DNA from 3 places in the Kribbella sp. NPDC020701 genome. Region 3 is predicted to be linked to each of the others. Evidence: predicted binding sites of a transcription regulator. Region 3 holds the regulator's gene; each other region holds the start of a gene.
The links. Region 3 encodes HrcA, which represses chaperone genes, less so after heat shock. Its sites were predicted from a motif close to TTGGCACTCGNNNNNNNCGAGTGCCAA; they were not measured.
Positions count from the first base shown of each region.

Region 1: a site for HrcA is predicted at 7,612-7,638, ahead of groL (chaperonin GroEL). Genes of this name have one in related genera too.
Region 2: a site for HrcA is predicted at 1,567-1,593, ahead of groES (co-chaperone GroES). Genes of this name have one in related genera too.

Region 1 covers NZ_JBVHFT010000013.1:73,212-82,676, reverse strand. Annotated here, with positions in the region: gene ACZ3HV_RS28660 (FHA domain-containing protein) at 1-221, shown strand, start outside; gene ACZ3HV_RS28655 (NADP-dependent oxidoreductase) at 268-1,137, opposite strand; gene ACZ3HV_RS28650 (Crp/Fnr family transcriptional regulator) at 1,049-1,741, opposite strand; gene ACZ3HV_RS28645 (epoxide hydrolase family protein) at 1,817-3,007, shown strand; gene ACZ3HV_RS28640 (hypothetical protein) at 2,991-3,467, opposite strand; gene ACZ3HV_RS28635 (GNAT family N-acetyltransferase) at 3,592-4,524, opposite strand; gene ACZ3HV_RS28630 (glycoside hydrolase family 6 protein) at 4,763-5,731, shown strand; gene groL (chaperonin GroEL) at 5,803-7,428, opposite strand; gene ACZ3HV_RS28620 (GNAT family N-acetyltransferase) at 7,663-8,226, shown strand; gene ACZ3HV_RS28615 (MmcQ/YjbR family DNA-binding protein) at 8,223-8,564, opposite strand; gene ACZ3HV_RS28610 (PASTA domain-containing protein) at 8,596-9,438, opposite strand; gene ACZ3HV_RS28605 (sigma-70 family RNA polymerase sigma factor) at 9,435-9,465, opposite strand, start outside.
Region 2 covers NZ_JBVHFT010000013.1:23,869-33,333, reverse strand. Annotated here, with positions in the region: gene groL (chaperonin GroEL) at 1-1,007, opposite strand, end outside; gene groES (co-chaperone GroES) at 1,139-1,435, opposite strand; gene ACZ3HV_RS28400 (peptidoglycan-binding domain-containing protein) at 1,731-2,339, shown strand; gene ACZ3HV_RS28395 (class I SAM-dependent methyltransferase) at 2,349-3,617, shown strand; gene ACZ3HV_RS28390 (alpha/beta fold hydrolase) at 3,789-4,526, opposite strand; gene ACZ3HV_RS28385 (GNAT family N-acetyltransferase) at 4,523-4,969, opposite strand; gene tsaD (tRNA (adenosine(37)-N6)-threonylcarbamoyltransferase complex transferase subunit TsaD) at 4,966-6,018, opposite strand; gene ACZ3HV_RS28375 (GNAT family N-acetyltransferase) at 6,030-6,479, opposite strand; gene tsaB (tRNA (adenosine(37)-N6)-threonylcarbamoyltransferase complex dimerization subunit type 1 TsaB) at 6,476-7,144, opposite strand; gene tsaE (tRNA (adenosine(37)-N6)-threonylcarbamoyltransferase complex ATPase subunit type 1 TsaE) at 7,146-8,072, opposite strand; gene ACZ3HV_RS28360 (alpha/beta fold hydrolase) at 8,191-9,306, opposite strand; gene alr (alanine racemase) at 9,313-9,465, opposite strand, start outside.
Region 3 covers NZ_JBVHFT010000012.1:249,824-259,288, reverse strand. Annotated here, with positions in the region: gene ACZ3HV_RS28165 (NCS1 family nucleobase:cation symporter-1) at 1-1,288, opposite strand, end outside; gene ACZ3HV_RS28160 (MBL fold metallo-hydrolase) at 1,447-2,217, opposite strand; gene ACZ3HV_RS28155 (EF-Tu/IF-2/RF-3 family GTPase) at 2,308-2,655, opposite strand; gene ACZ3HV_RS28150 (ThuA domain-containing protein) at 2,830-3,471, shown strand; gene ACZ3HV_RS28145 (Gfo/Idh/MocA family protein) at 3,456-4,559, shown strand; gene hrcA (heat-inducible transcriptional repressor HrcA) at 4,665-5,687, shown strand; gene dnaJ (molecular chaperone DnaJ) at 5,880-7,022, shown strand; gene ACZ3HV_RS28130 (16S rRNA (uracil(1498)-N(3))-methyltransferase) at 7,023-7,751, shown strand; gene ACZ3HV_RS28125 (ArsR/SmtB family transcription factor) at 7,797-8,126, shown strand; gene ACZ3HV_RS28120 (hypothetical protein) at 8,237-8,653, shown strand; gene ACZ3HV_RS28115 (hypothetical protein) at 8,653-8,859, shown strand; gene ACZ3HV_RS28110 (response regulator transcription factor) at 8,930-9,465, shown strand, end outside.

The DNA of each region.
Region 1 (9,465 bases), on a different contig from region 3:
GCCAGGCGCAGCTCACCACGGACGGCCAGCGCTGGTGGGTCGAGGATCTGCAGTCCTCCAACGGTACGTACGTCGCTCCCGCCGCCGGACCGCTCCCCGAGGACCCGATCATCCCGGGCCAGCGCCAGGAGCTGAACCCGGACGACCGCGTCTACGTCGGCGCCTGGACCCGCCTGGTCGTCCGCAAGGCCACCCCAGAGGAGCAGGCCGGCCAGGCCTGACCGGCTACCCGACTCGCGGCTGGGCCAGCTCCGAGCGGCCGGCGGGTCAGGGGACCAGGACGAGTTTGCCGCGGACGCCCCCGGCCTGCAGCAGATCGAGGGCGTCCCCAGCGTCCGTCAGCGCCAGTGTCTTGGCGACGGTCGCGGTGAGGTGACCCGCCTCCGCAGCGCGGGCGAGGTGATCCAGCGTGCGCCCGTCTGGCTCGGCACGGACGATCCTGGGATCGATGCCCCGGTCCGCGGCGAACTGACCGCCCGGAACCCAGAACTCCGGCACGGTCGTCACGTAGCTCCCGCCGTCGCGCACCGCCGCGAACGCCGCACGAGCTCGCGGACCACCGACCACGTCGAGGGCGGCATCGGCCGACCCCGGCGCCGACTCCTCTCCCCGATCCGGGGTGAGCACGGTGATTCCGCGCGAGACGGCGAGCTCAGCAGCGAACCGGCCGACAGCACCGCGCGGCCCGTTGACCAGCAGCGTGCTGCCCGGTGCGAGGTCGAGGAGCTCCAGCGCCTGGTACGCGGTCAGTCCGGCGAGCGGCAGCGTGGCCGCCTCGGTCCAGTCGAGGTTCGCGGGAGCCGCCGCCACCTGTGCGGCGGGCAGCGTCACGTACTCGGCGAACCCGCCAACCTGCGTCCGCGAGTGACCGGTACTCGCGATCACCGCAGCCCCAGCAACCCAGTCCCCACCCTCGACCACGCCGGCGACGTCGTACCCAGGTACGAGTGGCAGCCGGAGTTCGTCGTACCAGCGGTAGTTGCCGGCCACCATGCCGAGGTCGGCGGGGTTGACCGCCGCGGCCATCACCTTGATCAGGACCTCGCCGTCAGCGGGTTCCTTCACCGGCAGGGTGTGCGGCCGCAGCCGTGCTCCGGGGCCGACCTGATCGGTTGCCATCGCGCGCATCGTCGTCATGATCCCGACCGTAGGCAGCATCCGGCCGCTCGTCGTTGATCGAGATCAATCGCCGCCGGATCCGGCTGAGGGCTTCCGGCGTGATCCCGACGTACGACGCGATGTGGCGCTGCGTGAGCCGGGTGGCGAGGTCCTCGTGGCCGGCCAGGAACAGCCGGTACCGCTCGGCCGCGTCGGCGAGCAGCAGTTCGGCCTGCCGCTGCTCGACGCGCAGGTAGAGCGCCTCGGTCAGCCTGGCGACGAGTTGTTGCCAGCCCGAGCTCGCCGCGACCATCGCGTCGTACGCCGACCGCGGAGCGACCATCAGATCGGCGGGCTCGAGCGCCTCGATCGTCACCTGGGAGGTCTCCCGGCGCAGCACCGCGCTGTAGGCGCAGACGAGCTCACCCTCGGCGCGGAACGCGAGCGTACGGTCGGTGCCCGCGGCGTCGGTCTGGTAGAGCCGGAAGAGCCCGCGCTCGACGAACCCGACGCGCTCAGGCCGATCACCGGCCCGGACCAGCAACTCGCCGCGCTCGACCCGGGCCGGGCGGAACAGCGCGCGGCCACGATCGGCATCGACCTCGGGGAGCTGAGCCAGGAAGCGGTCGAAGTGGCTGGTCACCTGACCATTGTCCCCGCTCACATTCGTTGTCTATTGCGGAAGGAACCTCGCCGCAATAGTTCCTACCGTGAAGACATGACAACGAACACGGACATCAGGCCCTTCCGGATCGAGATCCCGCAGGCGGAGGTGGACGACCTCAAGGCCCGGCTGGCCGGTGCGCGCTGGCCGGCCACGCCGGCCGTGGACGACTGGAGCCGCGGCGTTCCGGTCTCCTACCTGCGCGGCCTGGCCGGGTACTGGGCCGACGGCTACGACTGGCGGGCCGCGGAGGCCGCGCTGAACGAGATCCCGCAGTTCATGACCGAGATCAACGGTCAGCGGATCCACTTCTTCCACCAGCGGTCGGCGTCACCGGATGCCATGCCGCTAATCCTCACGCACGGATGGCCTGGGTCGCCGGTGGAGTTCCAGCAGGTGATCGGCCGGCTGACCGATCCGGTCGCGTACGGCGGTGACGCGGCCGACGCGTTCCACGTCGTCGTACCGTCGCTGCCCGGGTACGGGTTCTCCACGCCGCTCGGGCCGAACGGGTTCAACCTGTTCGGGGTCGCGCAGATGTGGGCTGAGTTGATGAACCGGCTCGGGTACGAGCGGTACGCCGCCCACGGTACGGACGCGGGATCCGGGGTCGCGGGGATGCTGCCGATGGTGGATCCGGCTCACGTGGTCGGCGTACATCTGGCCGGGGTGGGTGCCGGGGCGCCGTTCGGGGACCCGATTCCGCTGGAGGGGTTGTCGGAGTCGGACCGGGCCCGGGCGGAACGGTTCAACAAGTCGCTCGATGACGGCTTCGGCTACTTCTTCCTGCAGGCGACGCGGCCGCAGACGCTGGCGTACTCACTCAACGATTCGCCGATCGGGCAGCTGGCCTGGATCGTGGAGAAGTTCGCGGAGTGGACCGACCCGATCCACAAGCTTCCCGAGGAAGCGGTCGACCGCGACCAGTTGCTCACCAACGTCAGCCTCTACTGGTTCACCGGCTCCGGTGCTTCGACGGCACACTCGGTGTACGACGGCGTCCAGGCCTGGAAGGCGATGCTCGCGCACCAGACCGACGGCGAAGGCTGGGGAGGCCAGCAAGTCAGCGGGCCGCCCACCGGTGTCGCCGTGTTCGGTGCCGAGACCGCGATCCGCAGTATCGCGGACCCGGCCGGCAAGATGAGCCACTGGAAGGAGTACGACCGTGGCGGTCACTTCGCCGCGATGGAGGTGCCGGACCTACTCACCGGCGACCTGCGAACCTTCTTCAAGCCACTGCGGTAGGACCTCCGTTGCCGGGCTGGGGCTCATGCGTCCAGCTCGGCGACGGCCTGAAGCAGAGCCACTCGATCACGGTCGACCCGACCACGATCGGGACCGCCCACGCCCACGGCTGATGCGGCAGGCTGACGATCGCAATCGCTGTCCACAAGGCGATCCAGCCCCCGCCGTACCCGCGCAGGACGCCGCGGTACCACAGGCCGCCGGGCGCTTCGGCGGCCCGCTGGCCCAGATACACGAACAGGTACGACGCGATCGTGATCGGCCAGAAGAACCACAGCCGCGCCCAGTCGTACGGGACCATCACCAGAGCGGTCAGGCAGACCAGCGCGATGGCCCAGTGGTAGACCTCGCCGGCCCAGTTCAGCCCGCGCCGATGCAACGTCATGACGATCGCCAGCGGTCCGAACACCACCGCCAGGATTCCTGCCACCACATGCAGGATCAGCGCGATGTCACGCATCGCCGGTCCCCTCCCCGCACTCCCCGCTCCCCCCGGAGCACTCTGACATGTCAGGGAGCATAAGCGTCGAAGCAGCTAGAGTCTCCCCCTCGGCGCGCCCACTTGGGCACGCCGAGGGAGGTGCTCAGCTCTCCGGGAAGGACAGCACCCGGCGGACTGCGAAGTTCCGGTAGCCCTGGCGTTCGAAGCTCTTCGCCATCGGCACGTTGCCGAAGTCGGTGTCGGCCCTGATCTGCTCGGCGCCGGTCTCCGCGAGCATGTGGGTGATCTCGGCCAGCAGGTCGTCGATGTACCGGTGCCCGCGGTGCTCTGGCAGGACGCCCAGGTACCCGACCACCGGCCCGCCGGCGTTGGCCGACGGGATCGCGAACCCGATCAGTTTCCCGTCGGCGTCGTACGCGAGCCGCCACCAAGCCCGGTCGCCCGGCATCGACTTGTAGATGTCCAGCTCCTCGCGGGCCGCGCCCTCGACCCCGAGCCGCGCGATCTCCCGCGCGGTTCCGGCGTCCAGGCTGCCTTGGCTGACCTGGCTGAAGACGTCCACGAACGCCTCGTCGTCGGCCGGCTCGAACCGCAGCCGGGTGGACCGCGGCGGAAGGCCGTACGCCGGCTTCCACTCGTACCGCAGCCGGTCGGTGATCTGGGTCAGCCCCGCGGCCGCCGCTGCCTGCCGACGCGGCTCGAGTGCGGCGACCACGTCCGGGTTGTCCTGCCAGTCGCTGTCCAGGAAGAAGTGGTATTCCGGCGGCTCGGCATCGGCCGGGCGGGACGCGATGGTGTGCTCGATGAGCGCCGTCCAGACCGGGACCGGGTCGCCGTCGCCGACGTAGTACAGGCCGTCGATGCTGTAGGGCTGGTCGCCGTTGGGCATGCCCCACCAGATAGCCAGCGCCTGGATCTTGCCGTCGGTTTCGACGACCAAGGTCCAGTCGTTGCGGTAGTAGCCCTCAGCCTGGTACTCGCGGAAGCGGTCGAGCGTGACGGTGTTGACCGACTTCTGCTCGATCAGGGAAAGGATGGTGTCGAGATCAGCCTCGACGGTGGTGCGGATGGTCACAAATCCTCCAACAGGAGGCGCGGCGGCTCCGCTCAGTGCGAGCTGTGCGAGCGGATCGGTCGCGCCGGGAAACAAGTCAGTGTGTTCATCGGTCGCTCCTTCCGCTCCGGATCGTTCTCGCCGCGTCAGACTCTAGGGCCCGACCGGGGTCAGAGTCCAACCGTTATTCACACCTGGAGGGTAACGTCGTCGACACGTTGAGTGACCATCCCGCCCTGGACGGAAGGACTCATTCACGATGTCGATGCTCCGCACGGCCGTGACCGGCCTGCTTGCCGTCGGCCTGATCGCCGGCGGCCGGCCCTCACCTGGGCTGGCCGTCGCGACCGGCAATCCGCTCGATCTGACCAGCGGCTTCTACGTCGATCCGGATTCCAGCCCCGCACGGTATGTGAAGCAGCATCCGGGCGAGACCGAGATCAAGGCGAAGATCGCGGACCAGCCGGGAGCCCGGTGGTTCGGCGCCTGGAGTGGTGACATCACGAAGGCGATCGCGGCGTACACGACCGCTGCCGATCAGGCCGACAAGTTGCCGATCCTGGTCGCCTACAACATCCCGGGCCGCGACTGCGGTGGTCCTTCCGGCGGTGGTGCGGGGTCGCCGGCGGCGTACCAGCAGTGGATTGCCGCGTTCGCTGCGGGGATCGGCAGCCGGCCCGCGATCGTGGTGATCGAACCGGACGCGCTGGCGCAGCTCGACTGCCTGCCGGAGAAGGAGCGCCCGACGCGGATCGCGTTGCTCAAGTACGCCGCCAACCAGTTCGCACTGCGGAACCGGAACACCTGGGCCTACATGGACGGCGGTAACGCGACCTGGATCGAGGCGAAGGAGATGGCGCGGCGGCTGCGGCTGGTCGACGTCGGCAAGTTGCGCGGGTTCGCGCTGAACACCTCGAACTTCTACACCACCGAGCAGTCGGTCACGAAGGGCACGGCGATCCGGGCCGCGCTCGGTGGCACCGGTCAGTTCGTCATCGACACCAGCCGGAACGGCAACGGATCCAGCAACCAGTGGTGCAACCCGGCCGGCCGCAAGCTCGGCGTCTCCACGCAGGTCGCCGGCAAGCCCTCCCAATCCGCCGGCGTCGACCTCGTGGCGTGGCTCAAAGTCCCCGGCGACTCCGACGGCACCTGCGGCCTCGGCCCAGACATCCCCGCCGGCACCTTCTCCCCCTTGCTGGCCAACCACCTCATCACCGGCACGTGAACGCAAAGCGGTCCCGGGCTGGGACCCGGGACCGCTCTTTGTACTGCTCTGTACTGCTGGACTTCAGTGGATCAGAAGTCCATGCCGCCCATGTCAGGCGCGCCACCCGGAGCGGCCGAGGCCTTCTCCGGCTTGTCGGCGATGACGGCCTCGGTGGTGAGGAACAGGGCCGCGATGGACGCCGCGTTCTGCAGCGCCGAGCGCGTCACCTTGGCCGGGTCGATGATGCCGGTGGCGATCAGGTCGACATACTCACCGGTCGCGGCGTTGAGGCCCCAGCCCGGCTCGAGGTTGCGAACCTTCTCCACCACGACGCCACCCTCGAGGCCGGCGTTCACGGCGATCTGCTTCAACGGCGCCTCGACCGCGGACCGCACGATGGCGGCACCGGTGGCCTCGTCACCCTCGAGGTCCAGCTTCTCGAACGCCAGCACGCTCGCCTGCAGCAGAGCCACGCCGCCACCGGCGACGATGCCCTCCTCGACGGCCGCCTTCGCGTTGCGAACGGCGTCCTCGATGCGGTGCTTGCGCTCCTTCAGCTCGACCTCGGTGGCCGCGCCGACCTTGATCACCGCAACGCCACCGGCCAGCTTGGCCAGCCGCTCCTGCAGCTTCTCGCGGTCGTAGTCGGAGTCCGACTTCTCGATCTCGGCGCGGATCTGGTTCACCCGGCCGGAGATCTGGTCGGCGTCACCCTCGCCCTCGACGATGGTCGTCTCGTCCTTGGTGACGACGATCTTGCGGGCCTGGCCGAGCAGCTCCAGGTCGACGGTGTCGAGCTTGAGGCCGACCTCCTCGGAGATCACCTCGCCGCCGGTGAGGACGGCGATGTCGACCAGCATGGCCTTGCGGCGGTCACCGAAGCCCGGCGCCTTGACGGAGACGGCCTTGAAGGTGCCCTTGATCTTGTTGACGACCAGGGTGGCCAGGGCCTCGCCCTCGATGTCTTCGGCGATGATGGCCAGCGGCTTGCCGGTCTGCATGACCTTCTCCAGCACCGGGACCAGGTCCTTGATGCTCGAGATCTTGCTGTTCACGATCAGGATGTACGGGTCGTCGAGGACCGCTTCCATCCGCTCGGTGTCGGTCACGAAGTACGGCGAGATGTAGCCCTTGTCGAAGCGCATACCCTCGGTGAGCTCGAGCTCGAGGCCGAAGGTGTTGCTCTCCTCGACGGTGATGACGCCTTCCTTGCCGACCTTGTCCATCGCCTCGGCGATGATCTGGCCGACCTGGTTGTCCGCGGCAGAAATGGACGCGGTGGCCGCGATCTGCTCCCGGGTCTCGACGTTCTTGGCCAGCGACAGCAGCTGCTCGCTGATGGCCTCGGTCGCCTTCTCGATGCCCTTCTTCAGGCCCATCGGGTTGGCGCCGGCCGCCACGTTGCGCAGGCCCTCGCGGACGAGAGCCTGGGCCAGCACGGTGGCCGTGGTGGTGCCGTCACCCGCGACATCGTCGGTCTTCTTGGCAACTTCCTTGACGAGCTCGGCCCCGATCTTCTCGTACGGGTCCTCGAGCTCGATCTCCTTGGCGATGGAGACACCGTCGTTGGTGATCGTGGGGGCGCCCCACTTCTTCTCCAGGACGACGTTGCGGCCCTTCGGGCCAAGCGTCACCTTGACGGCGTCGGCGAGGGTGTTCATACCCCGCTCGAGGCCACGGCGCGCCTCTTCATTGAAAGAAATCAGCTTGGGCATTCTCCGCGAGTCCTCCCGCGTCGAGTCTTTGTGGTTCAGCCGGCCGAGATGCCCGCGACGGACGGCGCCGGCCCCGCGACGGTCACGTCCCGCCACGTCTCCAGCACCTCATCGAGGCCGTCTTCTGTCACACCCGCGGGCAGGGAGTCTTATCACTCTCACCCTTGGAGTGCTAACCAAGTATTAGCACTCGCCCCAAGCGAGTGCAAGCCAGGCCCCCGCTACGGTGAACCCATGGTGACGCTGCGCGAGGCCGGTCCGGACGCCTGGACGGACGTGGCCGCGGTGATGGGCGAACGCGGCGATCCGGGGCGCTGCCTGTGCCAGTACTTCCGCCTCCGCGGCCGCGCCTGGTCCGACGCTACCCCCGCGAGCAACCGTGACGCGCTGCGTGCCCAGGTGTGCGAGGGCGAGCGCCCACCCGGCGTCCTGGCGTACGACGGTGACACTCCGATCGGCTGGTGTGCCGTCGGCCCGCGCACGGCGTACCCGCGGGTCGTCGCGTCACCGAACTGGCGCACCGAGCATCCCGACTCATGGGTGATCACCTGCTTCGTCGTACCGGTCGGACACCGGCGCAAGGGCATCGCGGGCGAGCTCGCCGCCGGCGCCATCGACATGGCCCGCAAGTACGGCGCTCAGACCGTCGAGGGCTGCGCGGTCGACACGGCCCTCGCCGGGCGCACCCCGTCGGCCGACCTCTACCGCGGCCCGCTGTCCGTGTTCCTGGACGCCGGCTTCAAGGAAGTCAGCCGCACCAGCCCTCAGTGGGTCCTGGTCCGGCTCAGCCTCGACTAGAGCTCCGCGCCGAGCTGGGCGATCAGGTACTTCGGGGCGGTCAGGCGCCAGGCCTCGGTGACCAGTTCGCGCAGCTCCTGGTCGTCGGCCGCGACGATGTCCACGCCGACCCACGCGAACCGGCCGCCCGCCCAGGACGGTGAGTACACCTCCGGGTCCTCGGCCACCAGCGCCTCCTGCTCCTCGCGCAGCGCCTTCAGTTGCAGCCTGGTCTCGTCCTCCGACATATAGGCGAAGCTCTTGTTCTTCACCTTGAACACCGGCTGCCCCGCCCACCCCTCATGCTCCTCCACGCCCGGCAGTCCCAACACGACCTTCTGCAGCAAGTCGACGTCCATCCCCCGACCGTAAGCGCCCCCACCGACACTTTCAGGACCCAGCGACCGTGATCCGCACGGAAGCCCCGGCCGGCAGCATCGTCCCGGGCGCAGGCGAGACACCCAGCACCTGACCCAGCGGATATCCGTAGGGCTTCGCGGTCTCGATGATGGGTGTCAGCCCGGCCTTCTTGAGCGCGGCGGAGTACTGCGCAGCCCGGGGCAATGACTGATAGCCGAGTACGCCGACCTGGTCCGGCACCCGCGTGATCCGTTCGAGGATGCGGTCGACCTCGTCAGCACTGGTCGAGGACTCCGCCCGGAACGACACGTTGAGAGACGGAATGAACACCGTGCCTGCGCAGAACTCGACGTGGTTGATCACGCCCTCGCTGCAGCTGGTTCGCTGACGTTCTGCGGGCACGCCGTCGAGCTCGAAGGTCTGATCGGCGTGGAAGGCGAAGCGCGGCTTGCCGATCGCCAGCTCCACACTCTCGACCCCGCGAACCAGGTCCCTCATGCAATACTGCGCGGCACTCGGGTCATCGATGAGAACCGTGTCCCGCAGCGGCGTTCCGCACTGGCTCTGGTTCGTCCCCCAGTCCTCCGGCACCGCGATCGCCGCGTGCCCCAAACCGACCAACCGCATCCCGGCAGGCACCGGCCCCGGCGTCGCGGTGGCGACCGGTGACGGGTCGCCAGGGTCCTGTGTCGCGAGAAGAGTCGCCCCACTGATCACTGCTGCCACGGCCACCGCGCTGACCGCGGACCAAGTGACGGTACGGCGGTGACGGCGGCGGGCGGCGCGGGCGCGGAGGGCGGCCAGTGGTGGCGGGCCGACGGCCGTCTGGTCGCCGGTGCGTTCGAGGAGCTCGGTCAGCTTCGATTCGATCATTGGGTTTCTCGCAGTTCTGCCAGGTTC
Region 2 (9,465 bases), on a different contig from region 3:
TTGCCGGCGCCCTCGACCACCGTGGTGTTGTCCTTGGTGACCACGATCCGGCGAGCCGAACCCAGCACCTCCAGACCGACCTGGTCCAGCTTGAGGCCGACCTCGGGGGCGACGACCTGCGCGCCGGTCAGCGCGGCCAGGTCCTCGAGCATCGCCTTGCGGCGGTCACCGAAGCCCGGCGCCTTGACGGCGACGGACGTGAAGTTGCCGCGGATCTTGTTCACCACGAGGGTGGACAGGGCCTCGGCCTCGACGTCCTCGGCGATCAGCAGCAGCGTCTTGCCGGACTGCACGACCTTCTCCAGCAGCGGCAGCAGGTCCGCGATCGCGGAGATCTTGCCCTGGTGGATCAGGATGTACGGGTCCTCCAGCACCGCTTCGCCGGCCTCGGCGTCGGTGATGAAGTACGGCGAGATGTAGCCCTTGTCGAACTGCATGCCCTCGGTGAACTCGAGCTCGGTTCCGAAGGTGTTCGACTCCTCGACGGTGATGACACCGTCCTTGCCGACCTTGTCGAACGCGTCCGCGATCAGGGTGCCGATCTCGGCGTCGCGGGCGGAGATGGTGGCGACGTGGGCCATGTCGCCCTTGTCGTCCACCGGCCGCGCGGTCTCGACCAGCCGGGCCGACACGGCCTCGACGGCCGCCTCGATACCGCGCTTCAGGCCCATCGGGTTGACCCCGGCCGCGACGGCCCGCAGGCCCTCGTGCACCAGCGCCTGCGCGAGCACCGTCGCGGTGGTCGTGCCGTCACCGGCGATGTCGTTGGTCTTGGTGGCGACCTCCTTGGCGAGCTGCGCACCAAGGTTCTCGAACGGGTCGTCCAGCTCGACCTCACGGGCGACGGTGACACCGTCGTTGGTGATGGTCGGGGCGCCCCACTTCTTGTCCAGGACGACGTAGCGGCCCTTCGGCCCCAGCGTCACCTTCACCGTGTTCGCGAGCTTGTCGACGCCGCGCTCCAGCGCGCGCCGAGCGTTCTCGTCGAACTCGAGGATCTTCGGCATGAAAAATCCAGTCCCTCTCTGAAATTCGCTCTTTCGTAACAGCAGGTACCGAACTCGCTGACCCCAGACCGACTCCGCCCCGGCGCCGGTACGGCACCAGGGCGGTGTCAGTCAGGAACAGCGAGCGGTCGTCACTTGCTGACGACTGCGAGGATGTCGCGGGCGCCCAGGATCAGGTAGTCCTGGCCGTCGTACTTGACCTCGGTGCCGCCGTACTTGGAGTAGATGACCTTGTCGCCGACGGCGACGTCCAGCGGGACGCGGTTGCCGTTGTCGTCGATCCGGCCCGGACCGACGGCGAGGATCTCGCCCTCCTGCGGCTTCTCCTTGGCGGTGTCCGGGATCACCAGGCCGGACTTCGTGGTCTGCTCGGCTTCGAGCGGCGCGACGAGGACGCGGTCCTCGAGCGGCTTGATCGTGACCGACACTTGCTGACCTCCACGGTCGATTTGCTTGTCTGCACTTCAGGGTGGTCGCGCTCCCCTGCCGTCGCGGGGGTCAGAGGCCGGACCGCTGGCACCCTCGGGTGGAGAGTGCCAACACCGAATCTAGGCCGCGATTAGCACTCGGTCAACTCGAGTGCCAGACACTTCTCAGGGTGAGACATCACGACGCCGGGTCGGCTGTGACGAATCGGGCACGGAATGTGGTCAAACGCTGGGCCGAACCGGTGCCGGCGTGCGACCGTTCTGTGACAACGGTGTGCCGCCCCGAGGAGAGGCCATGGCTCTCAACTTCCCGTCTCTGCCCAACCTGTCCGGGCGCACCGTCGCGGTTCTGGCCGCGGTCGGAGCAGTCGCCATCGGTGCCGTAGCCGCCGGCGCTTCGAAGGATCAACCCGCGAGCCCCGGCGCCCAAGCCCCCGCTGTCGGCCCGGCCCCGCAGGCCGACGCGGACCAGGGCGGGGACACCGCGCGCACCTCCGCGGATGCTGAGACCAAGGCCGCTGCTGCCCTCCCGCAGTGCCGTTCAGCGCGGCTCGTACCGGTGAACCGCAGCTGGGGCATCCCAATACCCTCGATCTACGGCAGCACCAGCACGACCTGCAACCTCATGTACGGCGACGACCCGGACCGCGGCTCCACCCGGTACGGCGACCCCGACACCGCCATCCGGGTCCTCCAGCGCAACCTGAACTTCTGCTACGGCTCGAAGCTCGCTGTCGACGGCATCTATGGCAGCAACACCCGTGCGATGGTCAAGGCGGTCCAAAGCAAGCACAAGCTCGTGGCCGACGGCATCTACGGCCCCAAGACCCGCTCCGCCATGAACTGGCGCCTCTACTCGTCCGTCACCAACAGCTGGAGCAAGGGCTGCTCGAGTCCCCTCTAGAGTTGCCGGGTGACAGTCACCGCCTTGCTGGAGGGCCCTGGGGCTGAGGTGCTTGCCGCTGCCTGCGCCGACTACCACCCCGGCCGCGAACTGCAGCTCGTGGAGAAGCTCCGGCGACGGTACGACGCCACCCTCGTGACTGCTGCTGTCACCCAGGCCGCACTGCGCCACCGAGCCGTCGCCAAGTTCGGTACGGACTCCACGCGGATGTACTTCACCCCGGACGGCCTGGAGCAGGCCACCCGAACCACTGTCGGCTCACACCGAGCCGCACGCATCGCATCCGCCGTTCCTGGAGCCAGCGTGGTCGACCTGGGCTGCGGCATCGGAGGCGACCTGATCAGCGCCGCCCGCGCCGGCCTGCGGGTCACTGGTGTCGAGCGCGACCCGGAGACCGCAGCCACGGCCTGCGCCAACCTGGCCGCGCTCGATCTGCCCGGTGAGGTCTTGGTGGGTGACTCCGAGTCCACCGACCTCACGCCGTACGACGTGGTGTTCGCCGACCCGGCGCGACGGGCCGATGGGCGGCGGGTGTTCGACCACAACGCCTATTCGCCGCCATGGTCCTTTGTGACGGAGCTCCTGCGGCGGACTGCGTGTGTGAAGGTCGCACCGGGTATCCCGCACGCCGCCGTACCCGACGGAGTCGAGGCGGAGTGGATCAGCGATGCCGGCGAGGTGAAGGAGGCTGCCCTGTGGTCTGGGGCCTTGTATGCCGGTGTGGCGCGACGGGCGACTCTGCTACCCGGCGGAGCCAGTGTCACCGAGGCGCCGGAGGTTGAGAGCGGCCCGGTCGGTCAGTACATCTACGAGCCCGATGGGGCCGTAGTGCGCGCCGGTCTGGTAACCGCTGTGGCGGCCGCGGTCGATGGGTGGTTGCTGGATCCACGGATCGCCTATGTCACCGGCTCGAAGCTCGCGCCGACTCCACTGGCCTCGGCGTACGAGGTGGTCGAGGAGCTGCCGTACAAGGAGAAGGCACTGCGCTCCTGGGTCCGTACGCAGGGCATCGGGACGCTGGAGATCAAGAAACGCGGGGTTGATGTCGATCCGGCGCAGCTCCGCAAGAAGCTCGCCCCCAAGGGCTCCGCCACAGCTACTCTCATCATCACTCGCATCGGCCGAGACGCCGTCGCCTACTCCTGCCACCGCATCCGACCGGACTTGCATTCTGAGTGCATTCGAACATATGATCGATCTCGCGAGCGGGTCCCCGGGGACTTGCCGGTGGGCGAGGTGCTGCGTCTGCTGCTGCACTCCCCGGGGGCCCGCCACTAACGTCGACTGAGCGTTACGCGGGTGCCGTCAGGCGTTCATCTGGGTTCGGCAGGGTGATGAGTGGAACCGGTCGGCCGCTGACCGTTCGCCTGGGGATCGAGCGGCGTACAAACCCCAGGCCTCTGCCCACTGCCGTGCCCTTCCCCGCACTGCAGTGCAGTGCAGTGCAGTTCAGCCCACCTGGAAGCGTTCCAGCACGGGCATGCGGAGGCGAGCCACCGCGATGGACAGGACCGCGGCCGCCGACGACCTTCGCCCGTACTGCGCAAGCGGCTCAGAGTCGGCGCCGGTCGCCAGAGTGGGTGCGGACCCGAGAGCGTTCGCGGTGAAGGTGGCGACCAGGGTGTTCCAATCGGTCGGGCGGTGGAGCATGCCGTGCGTTTCCGTCTCGACCGCGTAGACGGTGACCGGGGTGCCGGTAGCGCGGAGGCGGTTGGCATAGGCGGCCGTGGCGCGGGGGTCGGTGATGGTGTCGAGAGTGCCGTGGGCGAAGGTGACCGGCGGACGGAGTGCGGTCAGCGGCTCGCCGTCCGGGAGCCAGGGTGCCAAGGCCAGTACGCCGGCCACGCGGGGATGGTCGCCCGCGGCAACAACCGCGCGGCCGCCCATCGAGTGCCCGATCAGGACGACCCGGCGGATCACCGGCGGGAGCCCGTCCAGGACGGCGCGGAGGTCCACCGCGGGGTCCGCGGCGGCGCCGTTCCATCCGCGGTAGCGGTACCGCATCAGCCCGATCGCAGCCTCCGGGACGGCCGAACGCACGGCTTGCGCGAACGGCCACATCCGAAGGATGGCACCGCTCCACAGGTGCGGGTCGGCCGAGGAATGCTCCGACCCGCCATGGGCGAGCAGGACGAGATCCGTCGCCCCCACCGGATGCCGGAGCAAGTCGACCCCAGGAGGGGTCACGAGCGGTTGTAGATGTCGGCGGGTTTGCGGCGGATGATCATCATGCGCTCGGGGTCGGGGAGTTCGGTGAAGCCGTAGCTGCGGTAGAGCTCGTGGGCGTCCGCGGTCGCCAGCATCAGGCGGCGTACGCCGGCCAGGTCGGGGTGATCGATCAAGGTCGACACGACGAACTTCCCCAGCCCGTGCCCACGCTGCTCGGGGACGACGAACACGTCAGCCAGCCAAGCGAAGGTCGCCCGATCGGTCACCATCCGCGCGAAGGCAACCATCGCACCGTCGGACGCGTAGACCCCTAGGTTCAGCGAGCCGGCGATCGACCGCGCCACCACGTCACGCGGGATGCCCGGCGCCCAGTACGACGTACTCAGGAAGCCGTGCACCACGTCGACATCGATGCGGGCGGCATCGTCGTCGGCCTCGAATCCGTCGCGGCTCCACTTCACTTGTTCAGCACCTCCGTGATCGGCATCGACGAGTCGGCCGGCAACCCCAGCGGCGACGGCGCCTTCCCGGCGCGCACGAGCTCCGAGCCGAGGGCTGCAACCATCGCACCGTTGTCCGTGCACAACCCAGGCCGCGGCACGCGTACGGCGATGCCCGCCGCGGTGCAGCGTTCTTCCGCCATCGCGCGGAGCCGGGAGTTCGCCGCGACCCCACCACCGATCAGCAGGTGTTCGAACCCACGGTCCTTGCACGCGTCGATCGCCTTGCGGGTCAGGACGTCACACACCGCCTCCTGGAACGCGGCGGCGACATGGTTGACCGGCACGTTCTCACCATCGCGACGCCGCGCCTCGACCCAGCGCGCCACCGCGGTCTTCAAACCAGAGAAGGAGAAATCGAACCGGTGCCGCTCGAGATCCCGTTGCGAGGTCAGCCCGCGCGGGAACGTCACGTAGAGCCGATCCCCGCCGTCGCGCGCCGCTTTGTCGACATAGGGACCGCCCGGGAACGGCAACCCCAGCACCCGTGCGACCTTGTCGAAGGCCTCCCCCGCGGCGTCGTCGATGGTGCTCCCCATCGGCACCACGCCGTCGGTGATGTCTTCGACCGCGAGCAGCGACGAGTGCCCACCGGACACCAGCATCGCGACGCAGCCCTTCGGCAGATCGCCGTGCTCCAACGTGTCGACGGCGACATGCGCCGCCAGGTGGTTCACGCCGTACAAAGGCTTGTCGAGCGACAGCGCCAGCCCTTTAGCTGCAGCTACTCCAACAAGCAGCGCACCGGCGAGACCAGGCCCGCTCGTCACCGCGACCGCATCCACGTCCGTCGGCTTGATCCCCGCCGTCTCGCACGCGCGCCGAATGGTCGGGACCATCGCCTCCAGGTGCGCCCGGCTGGCCACCTCCGGTACGACGCCGCCGAACCGCGCATGCTCCTCGACACTGGACGCGATCGCGTCGGCGAGCAGCGTCTGCCCACGGACGATCCCGACCCCGGTCTCGTCGCACGACGTCTCGATCCCCAGAATCAGGGGCTCCACGCTCACCGCATCTGAACTCACACCGACTCCCGCCACCGCATGATCACCGCATCCTCGCCACCGGCGTAGTACCCACGTCGCCGGCTGATCTCCTCGAACCCGAAGCCGCCGTACAGCTCCACGGCCAACTCGTTGCCCGCAGCAACTTCCAGCAACACCGTCCGCCCGGCACACCGGGCCAGCGCCGCCGTCATCAACTGCCCGCCGATCCCGGTACGCCGTTCCGCCGGAGTCACCGCGATCCGCAACAGTTCCACCACATCCAGAGCCACCGGCGGCACCAGGAGTACGACGTACCCGACCACCGAGCCCTCGTCCGCGACCAGGATCACCCGATCCTCGGCCAGCCGGTCGAACTCGGTCGTCCACGCGACCGTACTCCACGCCGACGACCCGAAGCACACCTCGTCCAGCGCGACCAGCGCCGGCAGGTCAGCCGCGACAGCAGGCCGAATGGCGGGTCTCACTTCGGCAGCACGCTCTTCGGGCCGGCGGACATCGTCACGTCGGGCCGGCGCAGGTACAGCGGCTCGGGTGCGACGACGTCCAGCGTCCCGGTCGCCACACCGTGCGCCAGCACCTCGGCCGATGGGTACTCCACGACATCCACACTGTCCAAGCCGAGAGCCTCGGCGTAGAGCACAGCGCCGCGCCCGATCACGGGCAATCCCGACAGCACATGCGCGACGTCGGCCGGGCGATCCACCGCCGGGCCTTCCAGCCGGCGACGGCTCCCGTCCACGGCCGGACCGTCGTACACGGCCCAATAGATCTCCTTGCGCCGCGCATCGGTCGCAACGGCCACCGGCAACGTCAACGACGACTGCCGCGCGACGACATCCAGGCTGCAGACCCCGAAGATCTCGATCCCGAGCACGTCGGCCATCGTCCGCGCGGTCACCAACCCGACCCGCAACCCGGTGAACGGACCCGGTCCGACGCCGACCGCGATCCCGGTCAGGTCGCGCGCCGTGATCCCGGCGGTCGCCAAGGCGTCCGCGATCGCGGGCGCGAGCAACTCACCGTGCCGCAGTGCGTCCACCGTGGTCGACGACGCGACGATCTCACCGCTCACAGCATCCGCGAGAGCGACCGTGACAGCAGCGCTCGAGGTGTCAAAGGCAAGCAACATGTCAGTTCTTCTCCAGTACAGACACCCGTACGCCGGACGCCGCCCAGCGCGGACCCACCGGCGTGATCCGCAGTTCGCGCGTCTCGTCCGTGTCGTCGTCGCCCCGGGTCACCACGACGTCCAGCCGATCCGGCGCCAGCGCCTCGGCCAGTCCGTGACCCCACTCGACGACGGTGACCGCGTCCTCCAGACTCGCGTCGAGGTCGAGGTCGTCCAGTTCGGCGAACCCGTCAAGCCGGTAAGCATCGACGTGCACCAACGCGGGACCACCGGCCAGCGACGGATGCACCCGCGAGATCACGAACGTCGGCGACGTGATGGCACCGCGCACCTTCAGCCCCACGCCGAGGCCTTGCGTGAACGTCGTCTTGCCCGCCCCCAGGTCACCGGACAGCACGAGCACATCGCCGGCCCGGAGCTGCCCGGCGAGCTCCTCGCCGATCGCCTGCATGTCGTCGGCCGTCGGCACGGTCAGCTCCAGCGGCATCGCCTTGGCGTAGATCAGGTTGTGGTCCCGCTGCTCGACGATCGAGTACCCCCGCCGCCGCCAGAACTCCACGGTGTCCGGCAGTTCGACCCGAGCGACCAGATTCACCCGGCTCACGCCTCGGCGTACGGCGGCCTCTTCGGCGCACCCAACCATCGCCGAGGCCACGCCGCGGCCCTGGTGGCGCGGGTCCACCGACACGCAGCGCAGGGTGAGTAGGTCACCGGTCTGCTTGAAGAGCAGTGCGCCAGCGGGTGCACCGTCGATCAGCACGAGCAGCCCGCCATGCTCCGCGATCGCGGCGGCCACCGTCGTGGCGTTCTCGGACAGCGCGGTGGCCGGCGGGTCAAGCACCCGGCGAGCCGAGAAGGCGTGGTGGATCACCGCGACGATCTGGTCGACGTGATCCACCGTGGCGTCGACCACATGCAGGTCGGTCATGCGGCCTCCCGGCCTGGACTGAGGAGCGTAGGGAGCGCAGCGACTGGAGCGACGAAGGAAGGCCGGGAATCAAGGCCCCATGACGCCGCCGGCGCCGGAGGCCCGGCCAAAAGCACTGTCATGTGTGTCCTAGCGATTGTTCGGCTCGCTCGATCATGCCAAGGAGGGCGGCCGTGAACTCACGGTGGTGCTCGATCAGGCCCAGGTGACCGCAGTTCTTCACCTCGACCAACTCCGCCCCGGGCACCCGCCGAACGATCTCCTCGGCGTGGCCGAACGGGGTCAGATGGTCCTTGTCGCCACCGATCACCACGCACTCGACCTTCTGCAGCGGCTCGAGCGAGTCGAACTTGTCGTGCAGCGCGAAGATCGGGTAGAACTCCGCGATCACCTCGATCGGCGTGGCCGCGATCATCTCGTTGACGAACTCGGTGAACGCCGGCGGGACCTCGGAGCCGAACGAGTACTTCCGGGTCAGCAGGTAGCTGATGTCCGTCCCGGCCTTGCGGCTGCGCTCGACCACCTCGGGGATCCGGGCCAGCGCCGCGACCGTCGGGGTCGCGAGCGCCCGGGCCAGCATGCCCACCTTGCCCGGGAACACGATCGGGACCCGGTCGAGCCCGCCCGCGCTGGTCGAGCACAGGCCGACGCCGATGATCCGGTCGCCGAAGAGCTCCGGATACTGCTCGGCCATCGCCATGATCGTCATGCCGCCCATCGAGTGCCCGATCAGGATCACCGGGCCGGTCGGCGCGAACTCCTCGAGGATCCCGTGCAGGTCCTGGCCGAGCTGGTCGATGCTGACGCCCGACCTCGGCGACCGGCCGGACCGCCCGTGCGAGCGCTGGTCGTAGAACACCATCGTGCCGATGCCGGCCATATCCCGGCGCTCGAAGTGCCAGGCGTCCATGTTCAGCCCGTAACCATGCGCGAAGATCACGGTCAGATCTTCCGGCGGCAGCGGCAGCTTCCGGCCGAACCGGCGCTTCGGTGGCTCGGGCCGGCGGGACCGCTTCAGCTCGTCGACCTCGACGTACAGCTCGACGCCGTCGTCGGCGGTGAACACATGCGGGGTGCCGCGCACCGAACCGAACGGCTCGGCCTCCAGCTGTTTGCGCTGCCCCGACCGCCGGCCGATCACCTGACGTTCGACGGCGACACCGGCTGCGGCACCGGCCGCCAGCACTCCGACCGCGGCCCCGATCAGACCGGCCGTCCGCCCTGCTTTGGACATGCCGGTTTACCTTTCGACTGGGGCGGTGGGGCGGGGAAGGTCTTCAGAACTGTCGACGTACCGACGGGGGATCCGGGCTCCCAGCCGGGTGACGATCTCGTAGTTGATGGTCCGCGCGGCGTCGGCCCAGTCGTCCGCGGTCGGCTCACCCGCCGTCCC
Region 3 (9,465 bases):
ACCAGTAGCGGCCGCTGGGCAAGTAGAGATCGGCCAGATGCAGCTGGGTCCGGTCGATCAGCCAGTACCCAGCGATCAGTACGCCGGCCACCGACGCGAGCAGCCCGCCGTAGAAGGACAGCCAGACGAAGATGTAGATCGACGGGTCCGAGATCAACCGCCACGGCTGGATCACGATGCCGACCACACCGGTGACCAGTCCCGCCGTACGGAAGTTCAGCCACCGCGGGACTGCGTTCGCGAAGTCGTACGACGGACTGACCACGTTCGCGGCCACGTTGCACGACATCGTCGCCAGGATCGCCATCACCAGGCCGATCGTCACGACCACCGGGTTCTCGAACCGGCGGGTCAGCTCGACCGGGTCCCAGATCGCCGAACCGTAGACCAGCACGGTGCCCGACGTGGTGATGATCGAGACCAGCGCGATGAACGACATCGTCGTCGGCAGGCCGATGATCTGCCCCCAGACCTGTTGCCGCTGGCCCTTTCCGAACCGGGTGAAGTCCGGCATGTTCAGCGACAGCGTCGCCCAGAACGCGATCATGCCCATCAGCGCCGGCGGGAAGATCTTCCAGAAGTCGCTGCCCCAGCCGAGTTTCGAAGGCTGGTCCAGGATCGGCCCGAGCCCGCCGGCCTTGACCAGGATCGCGATCATCAGCGCCAGGAACGCAACGGTGACCAGCGGCGCGGCCCAGTTCTCGAACCGGCGCAGACCCTCGATGCCACGCCAGATCAGCACCATCTGGAGCACCCAGAAGAACGCGAAGCTGAGCCACAGCGTCCACGGGTGCCCGCCGATCGCGGACGCGTCGGTCCAGCCCTTGCCGAACAGTTCACCGACGATCACGTAGATCGCCTGCCCGCCGATCCAGGTCTGGATACCGAACCAGCCACACGCGATGAACGCCCGCAGCAACGCCGGGAAGTTCGCACCGCGGACGCCGTAGAACGCCCGCGCGAAGACCGGGAACGGGATGCCGTACTTCGTCCCCGCGTGGCTGTTCAGCAGCAGCGGGATCAGGACGATCAGGTTCCCCAACGTGATTGTGATGAACGCCTGCAGCCAGTTCATCCCGAGCGCGACCAGGCCGGCCGCCAGCAGGTAGCTGGGGATGTTGTGCGCCATCCCCATCCAGAGCGCGGCGTAGTTGTACGTCGTCCAGGTCCGCTCGGGCAACCGGGTCGGCGCGAGTTCGGCGTTCCCGTACGGGCTGTTCGCAACCGCATCCGGATTGGTCAGTTCGACCCGTCCGTCGGGATGAACGGTCTGCTCCGTCGTGGTCATTGGCCCCACCACCTGATCCGGTCGAGACATCCGTTTCGCAACAACGTGCGGTACGACGTGACGTCGTGTCAACGGACAACTACAAAACGACCGAGCCGCCGTGCTCCTTCAGGCAGGTAACCAAAGCCGAAGAGAGGGAGGGGGCAACGGCCGAGCAGTCAGCTCGGGCCGAGCAAGGGGAGGGTCGGCCGTGGCGGCGCGCCGAGCGACTCGTAGCCGCGCTTGATCGCTTCCTGGAGCTTCTCCAGCGGCCACGGCCAGTCGTCGGTGTGCGTGAGCGCCTTGTCCAGCGACGTACCGGCGTGGTGCAGACCCGAGATCGTGTTGGCGACCGTACCCAGGTCGCCGGCCTGTTCGCGGACGAACTCGGCGTCCACCACGGCGCCGTGTCCCGGAACGACCTTCGCGGTGTCGGACAGCAGACCGATCACCCGGTCGATCGTGTCGGGCCACTCGAGGGGATACGAATCGTCGCCGTACGACGGAGGTGCCGACTCCTCGATCAGGTCACCGACGAAGAAGACGTCCGCGTCGGGGACGATCACCACGGCGTCGCCATCGGTGTGGGCGTTGCCCAGATGCAGGAGCTCGACCCTGCGATCTCCGAGGTCGATCACCTTCGCCACCGCGAACGTGGTTGCCGTCAGCTTCGCGGCAGCGGCAGTGTTCTCGTGCGCGATGATCTCGGCCTGGTCGAAGACGCTGTTGCCGACGACGTGGTCGAAGTGCGCGTGCGTGTTGACGACCCAGCGCACCGGTACGTCGGTCACCTCGCGGATGTGTTCCCGCAGTTCCTCGGCCTGTTCGGTGGTGGCCCGGGTGTCGATCAGCACTGCGCCGTCGGACCCGACGACCAGGCCGATGTTCAGGTCCCATTCGTCGTACCGGCGAACCCAGCAACGATCCCCGACTTCGGCCCACCTGCTCATCCACGTCCTCGCTTCGCTCCGGGCGCGGATGAGACACGAGACACGCTGTGCTTGATGATGAACTCGCTCCGCTCGTTCATGGGCTTGAGATTACTTGCTCAGTACATCGCCCTTGAGCACCTGGTCCCGCTGGAGGCCGCGGAGCAGCAGGCCCACGTTGTCGCCGGGCTTGGCCGTCGTGACCGTCTTGCGGAACATCTCGATGCCCGTCACCTCGACCTGCGCCAGCGGCTGACCGGCCCGGCTGTGCAGAACCTGTTCGCCGACGGTCACCGTGCCGGCCATCACCCGGCCGGTCACCACCGCGCCGCGACCGGTGATCGAGAACACGTCCTCGACCGTCAGCCCGAACGCCCCCACCGGCAGCGTGTCCTGCGGCCGCCCCCCCGGAAAGGTGTTCACCGGCTCGCCCGAACGCTTCCAGAACTTCCATCCCATTGATCGACCCTAGGCCATGGCTGGCAACTCCCCGCCTACTGCGCGGAATTACCAGCCATGACCAATCCAGGTGGCGGAATCGGACTTGAAGGCCGGTCGGGACGCGCCTAGTGTCACGGGGGTGGTTCGCAATCTTTCTGTCTCGGTTCCGAAAACTTTCGAAGGGTGGATGTCTTGACGACACGACGTGCACTGGTGGTCCGGGGCGGCTGGGAAGGTCATTCCCCGGTCGAGGCGACCGACCTGTTCATCCCGTACCTCAAGGAGAACGGCTACGAGGTCACCGTCTCCGACACGACCGAGAGCTACCTGAACCTGGACGGCGTCGACCTGGTGCTGCAGTGCGTCACCATGAGCGAGATCCCCGCCGAGCACGTCAAGGGCCTGGACGCGGCGATCCGCAACGGCACCGGCCTGGCCGGCTGGCACGGCGGCATCGCGGACTCGTTCCGCAACAGCGCGGATTACAACTTCATCGTCGGCGGGCAGTTCATCTCGCACCCGCACGGCTTCACCGACTATCGCGTCGACGTGGTCGCCGAGCACCCGATCGTCGAGGGCATCACGCACTTCGACGTCCACACCGAGCAGTACTACGTCCACTACGACCCGACGGACACGGTGCTCGCGACCACGACCTTCGCCGCGCACCCGGACTATCCGTGGATCGAGGGCGCGGTGATGCCGGCCGTCTGGACCCGCACCTGGGGTGAGGGCAAGGTCTTCGTCTGCACCGTCGGCCACAAGCTGGACGACCTCGCGGTGCCCGAGGTACGCACGATCATCGAGCGGGGGCTGCTGTGGGCGAGCAAGTGACCGGTATCGGCATCGTCGGCACCGGAGTCATCTCCGGCACCTACCTCGACCACCTGGCGAAGCTCCCGGGCGTGAACGTCGTCGCGGTCGCCGACCTGGACGTCACCCGCGCCCAGGCGATCGCCGACAAGAACCCGAGCATCCGCGCGCTCTCCCCGGACGAGTTGTACGCCGCCGACGACGTGGACATCGTGGTCAACCTGACCATCCCCGCCGCCCACGCGCCGGTGCACCAGGCCGCGCTGGAAGCCGGCAAGCACGTGTACGGCGAGAAGCCGCTGGCCGTCGACCGTGCCGAGGCCGAGCCCCTGCTCAAGTACGCCGCCGCCAACAATCTCCGGGTCGGGTGTGCGCCGGACACTGTGCTCGGCACCGGCACCCAGACCGCGCGTGCGGTGATCGACCGCGGCGACATCGGCGTACCGCATGCTGCGACTGCGTCGTTCTTCACGCCCGGACACGAGCTATGGCACCCGGCTCCGGAGTTCTACTACCAGCCTGGTGGCGGTCCGGTCCTCGACATGGGTCCGTACTACGTGACCAGCCTGGTGACCCTGCTGGGGCCGGTGCGCCGGGTCACGGCGCGAGCGGGGCAGTCCAAGCAGGAGCGCAAGGTCCACACCGGTCCGCGGGCTGGTGAGACCTTCCCGGTGCAGGTGCCGACGCACGTAACCGGCGTACTCGAGCACGAGTCGGGTGCATTGACCACTGTGTTCATGTCGTTCGACACCTGGGCCGCAAGGCTGCCGCGCATCGAGGTGCACGGAACCGAGGGCAGTGTGTCGGTGCCGGACCCGAACGGGTTCGACGGCACGGTGGAGATCGCCACGGCCACGAACCGTGACTGGACCGAGGTCCCTGTCGCCGGTGGGTACGCCGGAGCCGGCCGGGGCGTCGGAGTCGCGGACATGGCTCGCGCACTGCGCAACGGCGAGCGGCACCGAGCCGACGGGGCGCTGGCTTACCACGTGCTCGACGTACTCGAGTCGCTGCTGGAAGCGGCCGTACAGGACCAGCCGGTGGACGTGGCGAGCACGGTCGACCGCCCCAGCGCCGTACCGTTGGGAGCGTCTCCCGAATCCGCCTGAGACCCGCCCCACGCCGTCGCGCGTCGGTGCGAGCTACTACGGCTCGGTAGACTGGCACTCTGAACTCCGGAGTGCCAAGGGTCGACGGTGAGAGAGGGTGTGCGCGTGCTGGACGAACGGAAGCTCGATGTTCTCCGCGCCATCGTCGAGGATTACGTGGCGACCCACGAGCCGGTCGGCTCCAAGACGCTGGTCGACCGGCACAACCTCGGGGTGTCGCCGGCGACCGTGCGCAACGACATGGCCGCGCTGGAGGAGGAGGGGTACATCACCCAGCCGCACACCAGCGCCGGCCGGATCCCGACCGACGCCGGTTACCGGCTGTTCGTGGACAAGCTGAGCACGGTCAAGACCCTGACGCCGGCCGAGAAGAAGGCGATCACCTCCTTCCTGGCCGGCGCGGTCGACCTGGACGACGTCGTACGCCGTACTGTCCGGCTGCTCGCGCAGATCACCCGCCAGGTCGCGATCGTGCAGTACCCGTCGCTGAACCGGTCGAGCGTCCGGCACATCGAGGTCGTCACGATGACCCCGCGCCGGCTGCTGCTGGTCCTGATCACCAGCACCGGCCGGGTCGAGCAGCGGATCGTCGAGCAGACGCAGGACGTCGACGAGCAGCTGATCGCCGACCTGCGCTCCCGGTTGAACACCGTGCTGGCCGGCCAGCGGTTGACCGACGCGACCACGTCGCTGGTACAGGTCACCGAGATGTTCGCGCCGGCCGACCGCCCACTGGTGGCCGCGATCGTGACGACGCTGCTGGAGGCGTTCACCGACGACCTCGTCGAGCAGCGGATCGCGGTCGGCGGCGCGGCCAACCTGACCCGGTACGGCGACGACTTCGAGCGGAACGTGAAGCCGGTGCTGGAGGCGCTGGAGGAGCACGTCATCCTGCTCAAGCTGCTCGGCGAGGCGACCAACCCACAGACTCTGACCGTCCGTATCGGCCACGAGAACCCGTTCGAGGAGCTGGCCACCACCTCGGTGGTCGCGACCGCGTACGGGTCGAAGTCGGAGGCGCTGGCCACGCTCGGCATCGTCGGCCCGACCCACATGGACTATCCGAGCACGATGGGCGCTGTCCGCGCCGTCGCGCGCTACGTCAGTCAGATCCTGGCCGACTCATGAGAAGGGGCGTCTGATGGTCTCGCGCCTACTGCGCGGCACTCGGCACGGCACCTCGCCGCACTGGAGCAAAGGCCACGATGAACCACATCGAGGCCTTCGCTCCAGCGCGCCGAGCTACCGCACCGAGCACCTGCTCGCTACGCCGCGAGACCATCAGACGCCCCCTACAACACCAACCCCCTGGTCTGGAGTATGAGCACCGATTACTACGCTGTCCTGGGCGTCAGCCGTGACGCGACACCGGACGAGATCAAGAAGGCGTACCGCAAGCTGGCACGCCAGTACCACCCGGACGTGAACGACTCCGAGGACGCGCACCACAAGTTCCAGGAGATCGGCCGCGCCTTCCAGGTACTGAGCGACCCGCAGAAGCGGCAGATGCACGATCTCGGCGGTGACCCGTTCGCCACCGCGGGAGCCGGCGCCGGCGGTGCCGGGTTCGGCCAGGCCTTCACGTTCACCGACATCATGGACGCCTTCTTCGGCCAGACCGGCGGGGCCACCCGCGGGCCGCGGCCGCGGACCCGGCGTGGTCAGGACGCGCTGATCCCGCTGCGGATCGATCTGGCCGAGGCCGCCTTCGGGACGACCCGCGAGCTCAAGGTCGACACCGCTGTCCTGTGCCCGACCTGTTCGGGGTCCGGCGCGGCGGCCGGGTCCGAGCCGGTCACCTGCGACATCTGCCACGGCCGGGGCGAGGTCACCCACACGCAGCGGTCGTTCCTCGGTGAGGTCCGGACCATGCGCCCGTGCCCGAACTGCCGCGGCTACGGCACGATCATCCCGAACCCGTGCGTCGAGTGCGCGGGCGACGGCCGGGTCCGCTCCCGCCGTACCGTCACCGTGAAGATCCCCGGCGGCGTCGACACCGGCACCCGGGTGCAGCTGTCCGGCCAGGGCGAGGTCGGCCCCGGCGGTGGCCCGGCCGGCGACCTGTACGTCGAGATCGAGGTCGAACCGCACGACATCTTCACCCGCAACGGTGACGACCTGCACTGCACGGTCACGCTGCCGATGACGGCGGCCGCGCTCGGTACGACGATCGACCTGCCGACGCTGGAGGGTGAGACGACTCCGCTCGAGGTCCGGCCTGGTACCCAGTCTGGTACGGCGATGACGCTCACGGCTCGCGGCGTACCGCGCCTGCGGCACGCCGGTCGTGGCGATCTGATCATCCAGATCATCGTGGAGACCCCGACCAAGCTCGACGACTCGCAGGCCGAGCTGCTCAGGCAACTCGCCGTCGCGCGCGACGAGGAGCGCCCGCAAGGCCAGGTCCAGGCCACCCACAAGAGCGTTTTCGGCCGCCTCCGCGACGCCTTCGGCGCCCACTAGATGGGCGTCGCGGTCTTCCATCTGGAGGACCTGTCCGGTGCCGAGCTGACCCTGGACGGTCCGGAGGGCCGGCACGCTTCCGTCGTACGCCGGATCGGGCCGGGGGAGCGCCTCCGGCTGACGGATGGGCGTGGTGCCTGGGCCGAAGGGCCGGTGACGGCGTCGTCGAAGACCGGCGTCACGGTTGCTGTCGATGACCGCGGTGTGGTGCCGGCTGCCGAGCCGCGGCTGGTTGTGGTGCAGGCACTGCCCAAGGGTGAGCGGGCCGAGCTTGCGGTGGAGATGCTGACCGAGGTTGGCGTGGATGTGATCGTTCCGTGGAACGCGGAGCGGAGTCAGTTCCGGGCGAATCCGGAGCGGGTCGCGAAGACTCTCGCTAAGTGGCAGGCGTGGGCGTTCGAGGCGAGCAAGCAGTCGCGGCGTTCTTGGTTTGCCGAGGTCGCGCCGATCGCGACTACCGCCGAGGTCGCGCGACTGCTGGCCGGCGCCGCGCTTCCCGTCGTACTGCATGAGGAAGCCAAGCTCCCGCTCGCCGGCCTCGACGTACCTGCTGACGGCAACATCGTGATCGTGATCGGCCCCGAGGGTGGCATCGCGCCGGCGGAACTGATCGCCTTCGGCGTCGAGCCGGTCCGCCTCGGCGACACCGTGCTCCGCACGTCCACCGCCGGGGTCGCCGCCGCGGCCGCCCTGCTCGCCCGCTCCCGCTGGAGCTGGCCCTCGGCCTAAGCTGTTAGACGGCAACCGAACACCATTGTGCGACGAGGATCGAACATGTCAGCCGACTCAGCCCGGGCGCGAACGCTCGTCCACACCGACCCGGTCGACGTCTCGCTGCAGGTGGCGCTGGACGCGCTCGCGGATCCGGTCCGCCGGTCGATCCTCCGCGACCTGGCCAGGCACGACGACTGGACGCGCGCCTGCGGCACCTTCGACCTGCCCGTGACGAAGGCGACCCGCAGCCACCACTTCGCCGTACTGCGTGCGGCCGGGCTGATCGAGCAACGCGACGAGGGCGCCCGCCGGCTCAACCGTCTCCGCCGGCCCGAGTTCGACCAGGCCTTCCCGTGCCTGCTCGCCGCAACCATCGACCGCGCGGACTGATTCTTACGCGGACCGATCCTTACAAAGCCCGAACATTGCTCCGATCGTCCTCGAATGCCGCTCGGGGAGAGTCGTTCCTGTCAGGTTGACCGAGAACGAGGAGTGAAGAGATGCGCAGGTCTGTTCGTGGCGCGATGGCGTTGGGTACGTCGGCCGTCGTCCTGGTGGGCGGTCTGGTCGGAAGTACGACGATGGCCGCTGCTGATCCGAGTCCGACGCCGACTCCGACGTACAAGCAGGTCACGCTGAGCCCGGAAGAGTCGCAGCAGCTGTGTGCGGTGAAGCTGCCGAAGCTGATCGAGCGCCGGGACAAGCTCGCGAAGCGGATCAGCGGCGGGGCCGACGTGAAGGGCTCGGTGGCGTGGCTGAAGGCGCGGGCCGAGAAGCAGAAGGCCAAGGGGCACGACAAGATCGCCGCACAGCTCGAGAAGCGCGCCGAACGCCGCTCCGGCCGGCTCGAGCAGCTCGCCACGATGAAGACCAAGCTCGAGACCTTCAAGACCCAGCACTGCCAGGCGGTCAAGTGATGCGCAGGGTGCTGATCGTGCTGGTGGGTACGGCGGCGATCGTCGTCGGATTGTCCGCGTGTGGACAATCCGACGAGCAGCCCAGTGGTCAGGACACTGGTCAGCCGGCGACGACTCAGGTGGAGTCGCCGGATCAGGAGCTGGCGCAGATCGGGTCTACCCTGGACGCGATCGATGGCGAACTGGCGACCGACGGTTCGCCCTGACCACGCCCGGGAAACAGACCACGCCCAGGAAACAGACCACGCCCAGGAAACAGATGACGGCCAGGAGCAGATGATGACCGCAGCCGGTCGCGGGCTGGTCCTGGTGGTGGAGGACGAGGCGGCGATCGCCGAGGTGATCGCGCTGTACCTGCGCCGCGACGGGTTCGGCGTACAGATCGAGTCCGACGGCGAGGCCGGACTGGTCGCCTGGCGACGGCTGCACCCGGTTGCGGTGATCCTCGATATCGGGCTGCCCGGGCGCGACGGCGCGGACATCTGCCGGACGATGCGCGCGGCGGGGGACTGGACTCCGGTCCTGTTCGTCACCGCGCGCGATGACGAGGTCGACCGGCTGCTCGGTCTGGAGCTTGGGGCCGACGACTACATCACCAAGCCGTTCAGTCCGCGTGAGCTAGCCGCGCGGGTGCGGACGGTGCTGCGACGGTCGGGCGGGACGGTGCCGTCAGGTCATGTGTTGTCGGTGGGTTCTGTGCGAGTGGACGTCAGTCGTCGGCGGGCGTGGGCGGATGACGCCGAGGTGAGCCTGACGTCGACCGAGTTCGATTTGCTCGCGCAGTTGTTCCGGCGGCCGGGGCGGGTGTTCGA